2 linked regions of the Methyloterricola oryzae genome follow. The protein of the gene in region 2 interacts with the protein of the main gene of each other region in a pairwise test. Links are inferred from orthologs where the notes say so. Each region holds a gene or a part of one and is shown on either strand. Other genes may lie near its edges. The genes, in order: EK23_RS20545 and bioB.

Region 1 (3,179 bases), on a different replicon or contig from region 2:
GTCACCGTGGTGGACGCCGTGGCCAAGAAGAAGGGCACGGAAAAGGCCGCCAGCGAGTACCTGCAGTACCTCTACAGCCCGGAAGGCCAGGAACTGGCCGCCAAGCACTATTACCGCCCGCGTGATGCGGCGGTGCTGGCCAAGCATGCCAGCCAGTTCAAGCCGGTCAGCCTGTTCACCATCGACGAGGTGTTCGGCGGCTGGAACAAGGCACAGACCACCCACTTCAATGATGGCGGGGTGTTCGATCAGATCTACAGCCAATAAGGCTTGCGTTGCCGGGGCGGCGGGCGGCTGCGGCCGCTTGGCGCCCCTCACCGGCTGGAAGGGCACAACTCTCGGAGGATAAGACCATGCCTTTATACGATCTAGTCGATTACTTCAACCAACGCATCACGGCGGAGCAGGGCCTCAAGTTCCCGCCCTTGAGCCTGCGTGGCGGGCAGGTGGAAAGCCGCTTCGGCGATTTGCGCCTGGCGACGGAGTTCCATCCCATCCGCCGCGCCGACACGCCGCGCCTGGTGTTCGGCCACGACGCCACCCTGCAGGCCTTCGAGCCGGATACCAGCCAGGCCACCGCGGCGCGGGTGTTCCATGCCGCCGACGTGGGCAGCATCATCAACCTGGACCGGCTGTGCCGCACCATCCACATGCTCAACTACCTTCCGGTCTCCCACGAGGGCGGGCATCTGTTCCTGCATGTGCACCCGCGCCATGTGCTGGGGGTGAAGCGCGACCACGGGGCCTACTTCGAGGAGGTGATCTTCCGCTGCGGCCTCTCGCCGCGGCGGGTGGTCATCACCGTGCCGGTGACGCCGCTGTATGACCGGCAGCTGACCGCCCTGCTGGAAGGCCTGAAGAACTACCAGCAGCGCGGCTACGGCACCGCCATCCAGTTCGACCACCAGGCCAACGAGGCTTTCCTCGAACGCTACTGCATCGAGTTCCTCTACCGCATCACCCCCGACTTCGTGCGCCTGGACCGGGGCTTTTTTGCCCGCCTGAGCCGCGACGAGGACGACGCCCGGCGCAAGACCACCTTGCTGTCGGTGATCCAGAGCCTGGACACCCAGTTCCTGGTGGAAGGCATCGAGTCGGAGCGGGACGAGCAACTGGCCCGCTTGCTGCGGGCCGACCTGGTGACCGGGGGCTATTACGAGCGCCGGGAGCACAGGCCCGAGGCCGATCCGCCGCTGCGCGCGACCGGGCTTTAGCGCCTCCGGCACTGCAGGGCGGCCACCGGCTCGCCCTCGCGGAACATCAGCAACTGCCCCGGCGGCATGGCGGTCCAGGGCTCGTTGTCGGTGAGGGGGAAGGAGGCGATCACCGCCACCTGATCATCGGCCTGGGCCACTTGGCTGAAATCCATGCTCAGGTCCTGGTCGATGAGGTGGGCGGGCCCGAAGGGCGCCTTGCGCACCAGGTAGTGCAGGTTGTTGGAGCAGTGGGCGAACAGCACTTCGCCGTTGGACAGCAGGAAATTGAAGAGGCCGTGGGCGGCGACGGCGCAGCTGATCTCGCCCAGGGCCCGGAACAAGGCCTCGTTGCCGGGATGCCCCTGGGGGAAACGGTCGCGCAACTGGCTCATGATCAGGCAGAAGGCGCGCTCGCTGTCGGTCTGACCCACCGGCAGAAAGCCGTCCACTGGGGGCTCGAAGCCTTCCAGATTGCCATTATGGGCGAAGATCCAATAGCGTCCCCACAGCTCGCGCTGGAACGGATGGCAGTTCTCCAGGGCGATCACCCCCTGGGTGGCCTTGCGGATATGGGCGATCACGTTCTTGGAGCGGATCGGATAGCGCCGCACCAGTTCCGCCACCGGCGATTCGATGGTGGCCTTGGAATCCAGGAACACCCGGCAGCCGGGCCCCTCGAAAAAGGCGATGCCCCAGCCGTCGCGGTGATGATCGGTCAGGCCGCCGCGCACGTGAAAGCCCTCGAAGGAAAAGCAGATGTCGGTGGGCACGTTGCAGTTCATGCCGAGCAGCTGGCACATGGTCTATCCAGGGGCAATCGAGACTGGCCCCATCATAGCCCAATCGGGCCGGGAAGGGCTCCATGCCCAATGGGGCCTTGTTATGCGCGGATGGCATAAGCTGATATCAACTAAATCTTTTTCAGAATAAAGCGACTTGGGTACTCTGTTGCCACAGCACCAGCTGCCGGCCTCAAAGGCCCCACATAACGACGCTATCTTCATGATCTTCGCGAAACGACACCGGGTCCTGCCGGGATTCCATCTCGGCCTGGGCTTCACCCTGTTCTACCTCAGCCTGATCGTGCTGATCCCGCTCTCGTCCACCTTTCTCAAGAGCGCCACCTTGGGTCTCGATGCCTTCTGGCACGTGATCACCGCGCCCCGGGTGCTGGCCTCCTACCAGCTGACCTTTTCCGCCTCCCTGCTGGCGGCCCTGATCAATACCGGCTTTGGCCTGCTGGTGGCCTGGGTGCTGGTGCGTTACGAGTTTGTCGGCAAGAAAGTGGTGGACGCCCTGGTGGATCTGCCCTTCGCCCTGCCCACGGCGGTGGCCGGCATTGCCCTCGCCACCCTGTATTCGACCAAGGGCTGGGTGGGCAGCCTGCTCGCGCCCATGGGGATCAAGATCGCCTACACGCCCCTGGGGGTGGTAGTGGCCCTGACCTTCATCGGCCTGCCCTTCGTGGTGCGCACGGTGCAGCCCATTCTGGAAGACTTCGAGTCGGGACTGGAGGAAGCCGCCATGAGCCTGGGCGCGACCCGCTGGCAGACCTTCCGCAAGGTGATCTTCCCCACTTTGTGGCCGGGCCTTCTGACCGGCTTCGCCCTGGCCTTCGCCCGCGCGGTGGGGGAGTACGGCTCGGTGATCTTCATCGCCGGCAACATCCCCATGGTGTCGGAGATCACCCCGCTGTTGATCATCACCAAGCTGGAACAGTACGACTATGCCGGGGCCACCGCCCTGGCGGTGTCCATGTTGCTGGTCTCGTTCCTGCTGCTGTTCGCCATCAACCTGCTGCAGTGGTGGGGCCAACGCCGCCACGGTGGCCGCTGAGGCGACGGCGCCCCCCACTCCCATTCCGAAAACTCGCCCATGGCCGCCATGACGACAAACCCTCCACCGGCGCGCGCCACGCATCGCAGCCTGGTCCTCAGCGAACCGCGCTGGGTGCGCTGGACCCTGATCACCCTGGCCCTGGTC
Region 2 (3,099 bases):
CAAATCCACCAAGGTGATGCGAAAATGCTCCGCCAAGCGCATGGCGAAATCGCGCCACACCCCGCCGTGCATACCCCAGCCGTGCACCATCACCACATCCGGCCCGGCACCGAAATGGCGCGCATGGATCTCTCCGGCACGCCGGTTCATGCAAACTCGCGAAGCGCTTGCAGCAGCGCATCCACCTGCTCCGGCTCATGATCGGCCGTCAACGTAACGCGCAGACGGGCACTGCCGGCCGGCACCGTGGGTGGACGAATGGCGCTGACCAGGCAACCCCGGTCGCGCAGATATTCCGCCGCCCGCAGGGCGGCGTCGTTATCGCCCAAGAGAATCGGCTGGATCGGCGTCGGCGAGTCCATGAGGTGCAGCCCCAGTTGCATGGCACCGGCGCGGAATCGCGCAATAAGTTCGCCCAGCCGCTGGCGCCGCCAGGACTCATCGCGCAACAGGCGGAGGCTGACCCGCGTCGCCTCCGCCACGGCGGGCGGCAAGGCCGTGGTATAGATGTAGGTGCGGCTCTTCTGGATCAGGTATTCGATGAGATCGGCGCTGCCGGCGACGAAGGCCCCGAAGGTGCCAAAGGCCTTGCCTAGAGTACCGATCAGCACCGGCACGGCAGCCTGCCCCAGGCCGTGGTGGCTCACCGAGCCGCGCCCCCCCGTCCCGAGCACGCCGAAGCCGTGGGCGTCATCCACCACCAGCCACGCGCCGGCAGCCGCGGCAGCTTCCGCCAGGTCCGGCAGCGGGGCGATATCGCCGTCCATGCTGAACACGCCGTCCGTCACCACCAGACTGCCCGGAGCCTCGTCCTGCGCCAGCCGATGCCGGAGATCGCCGGCATCGGCGTGGGCATATCGGATCAGGCGGGCGCCGGCGAGCGCGGCACCGTCCAGCAAGGAGGCATGGTTCAGGCGGTCCTGATACACGCGCTCGTTCCGCCCGCACAGGCTGGCGATCACACCCATATTGGCCATGTACCCGGTGGAAAACAGCAGGGCCCGCTCGCGGCCGGTGAAGTCGGCCAGTTCCTCCTCCAGGGCATGATGGGCGGTGCTGTGCCCGCACACCAGATGCGATGCACCGCTGCCGGCTCCATGCTCTCGGGCACCCTGGGCCATGGCCGCGATCACGTCCGGATGCCTGGACAAACCCAGGTAATCGTTGCTGGAGAAATTGACCAGCGCCCGCCCCTGCACCAGGACGCGCGCGCCGGACTCGGCCGCCACCAGGCGTCGGCGCCGAATCAGCCCCTGTTCGGCGATCGCGGCCAGCTTGCCGGGAAGCTCATCGGGCCTCATCCGTTCAGGACATCGGCGGTCGCTCCGGACATGCGCAGACCCAGGCGCGCAAACAGGCGACGGTCCCTGGCCGCTTCCGGGTTTTCCGTGGTCAGCAGCTTCTCCCCGTAGAAGATGGAGTTGGCGCCCGCCAGGAAGCACAGCGCCTGCAGTTCGTCACTCATGTCGGTGCGCCCGGCGGAGAGGCGCACCCGGGATTTCGGCATCAGCAGACGGGCAACGGCGATGGTGCGCACGAAGGTGAAGGGATCGAGCGGCTCGCTACCAGCCAAGGGCGTGCCTTCCACCTGCACCAGCAGGTTGATGGGGACGCTTTCCGGGTGCTGTGGCAGATTGGCCAGTTCCACCAGCAGGCCGGCGCGGTCGCGCTCATCCTCGCCCATGCCGACGATGCCGCCGCAACAGACGTGAATGCCGGCATCCCGCACCCGCTTCAGGGTGTCCAACCGGTCCTGGTAGGTGCGGGTGCTGATGATCTGCGAGTAATACTCTTCCGAGGTATCCAGGTTGTGGTTGTAATAATCCAGCCCGGCCTCCTTGAGGCGCTGGGTCTGGTTCTCGGTGAGCATTCCCAGGGTCACGCAGGTTTCCATGCCCAAATCGCGCACCCCCTTGATCATCGCCGCCACTTTCTCGATGTCGCGATCCTTGGGCGAGCGCCACGCGGCGCCCATGCAGAAGCGCGAAGCCCCTTGCAGCTTGGCGGCCTGCGCCGCGTGGAGCACGTCCTCCAGCGGCATCAGTTCCTCGCGCTTGAGCCCGGTCTCGTAGCGTGCGCTCTGCGGGCAGTAGGCACAGTCCTCGGAACAGGCGCCGGTCTTGATACTCAGCAGGCTACTGACCTGCACGTCGTTCGGGTCGAAATGGGCGCGGTGCACCGTCTGGGCGCGATGGATCAGGTCCATGAAGGGCAGTTCGAACAGCGCAGCCACCTCGTCCAGTTGCCAGTCGTGACGGCAGCCGTCGGCATGAATGCCGCTATGGTCTACATTGGAAATGGACTCGGATGGGTGCATGCGCATGACTCTCCACTACGTCGGTGCAAGGTATCGGGCTGCTGTCAATCAGAACAGGCCCAGGGAATGAACAGCTGGTTAGGCATTATACAGGACTGGCTGTATCCGCCCACCTGCTTGCTGTGCGGCGACCCTGGCGCAGACGGGCGCGATCTTTGCCGGGACTGCGCCCTGGACCTGCCTTACAACCGCTGGTGCTGCCCTCGCTGCGGCCTACCGCTGGGCTCCGAAAGCGCGAGGGAATGCGGAGCCTGCCAGCGCCAACCGCCCCAGTTCGACGCCAGCGTGGCCGCCTTCCGCTACGAGGAACCGGTCCGCCACCTGATCCAGGGTCTCAAGTTTCACGCCCGCTATCCCGCCGGCCGTGTCCTCGGCAGCCTGCTGGCAGACCGACTGGCGCAACGGGACGAACGGCCCCAATGCCTGATTCCGGTGCCCCTGCACCCTGCCCGCTATCGCTCACGCGGCTTCAACCAGTCCATCGAGATCGCCCGCGAAGTCTCCGCCCGGCTCGGCGTGCCGCTGGACCTGGGCGGTTGCGTTCGTGTCCGGGCGACCCTTCCGCAAACGGAGTTGTCCGCCGCTGAACGCGCTCGCAACCTCCGCAATGCCTTCAAGGTGCTGGGCGATTACCGGGGCCTTGATGTGGCAGTGCTGGACGACGTGATGACCACCGGCGCCACCATGAACGAGTTGGCCCGCGTCCTGCGCAAGGCCGGCGCCCGACGCATCGAAGCCTGGGCCTGCGCGAGGGCCTGAATGGCGGTTTAACGGGATTTCTC

Evidence for each region.
Region 1: the proteins of bioB (region 2) and EK23_RS20545 interact in binary tests that used the Escherichia coli proteins (3 or more experiments, as listed by UniProt). The link is inferred for Methyloterricola oryzae from one-to-one orthologs.

Annotation. Positions count from the first base shown.
Region 1 is NZ_JYNS01000035.1:112-3,290, forward strand. The notes cover bases 104-2,967. They hold EK23_RS20545 (class II glutamine amidotransferase), read right to left. Parts: upstream 1,997-2,967; coding sequence 1,211-1,996; downstream 104-1,210. Other genes in these bases: EK23_RS20540 (EAL domain-containing protein), read left to right, coding at 354-1,214; cysT (sulfate ABC transporter permease subunit CysT), read left to right, coding at 2,199-2,967. Also shown: more of cysT, read left to right, coding at 2,968-3,032; sulfate ABC transporter permease subunit CysW, read left to right, coding at 3,081-3,179.
Region 2 is NZ_JYNS01000001.1:297,651-300,749, forward strand. What follows is about bases 308-3,091. They hold bioB (biotin synthase BioB), read right to left. Parts: upstream 2,318-3,091; coding sequence 1,298-2,317; downstream 308-1,297. Other genes in these bases: bioF (8-amino-7-oxononanoate synthase), read right to left, coding at 308-1,301; EK23_RS01285 (ComF family protein), read left to right, coding at 2,384-3,076; EK23_RS01290 (spermidine synthase), read right to left, coding at 3,085-3,091. Also shown: pimeloyl-ACP methyl ester esterase BioH, read right to left, coding at 1-150; more of bioF, read right to left, coding at 147-307; more of EK23_RS01290, read right to left, coding at 3,092-3,099. UniProt on the Escherichia coli protein: Catalyzes the conversion of dethiobiotin (DTB) to biotin by the insertion of a sulfur atom into dethiobiotin via a radical-based mechanism.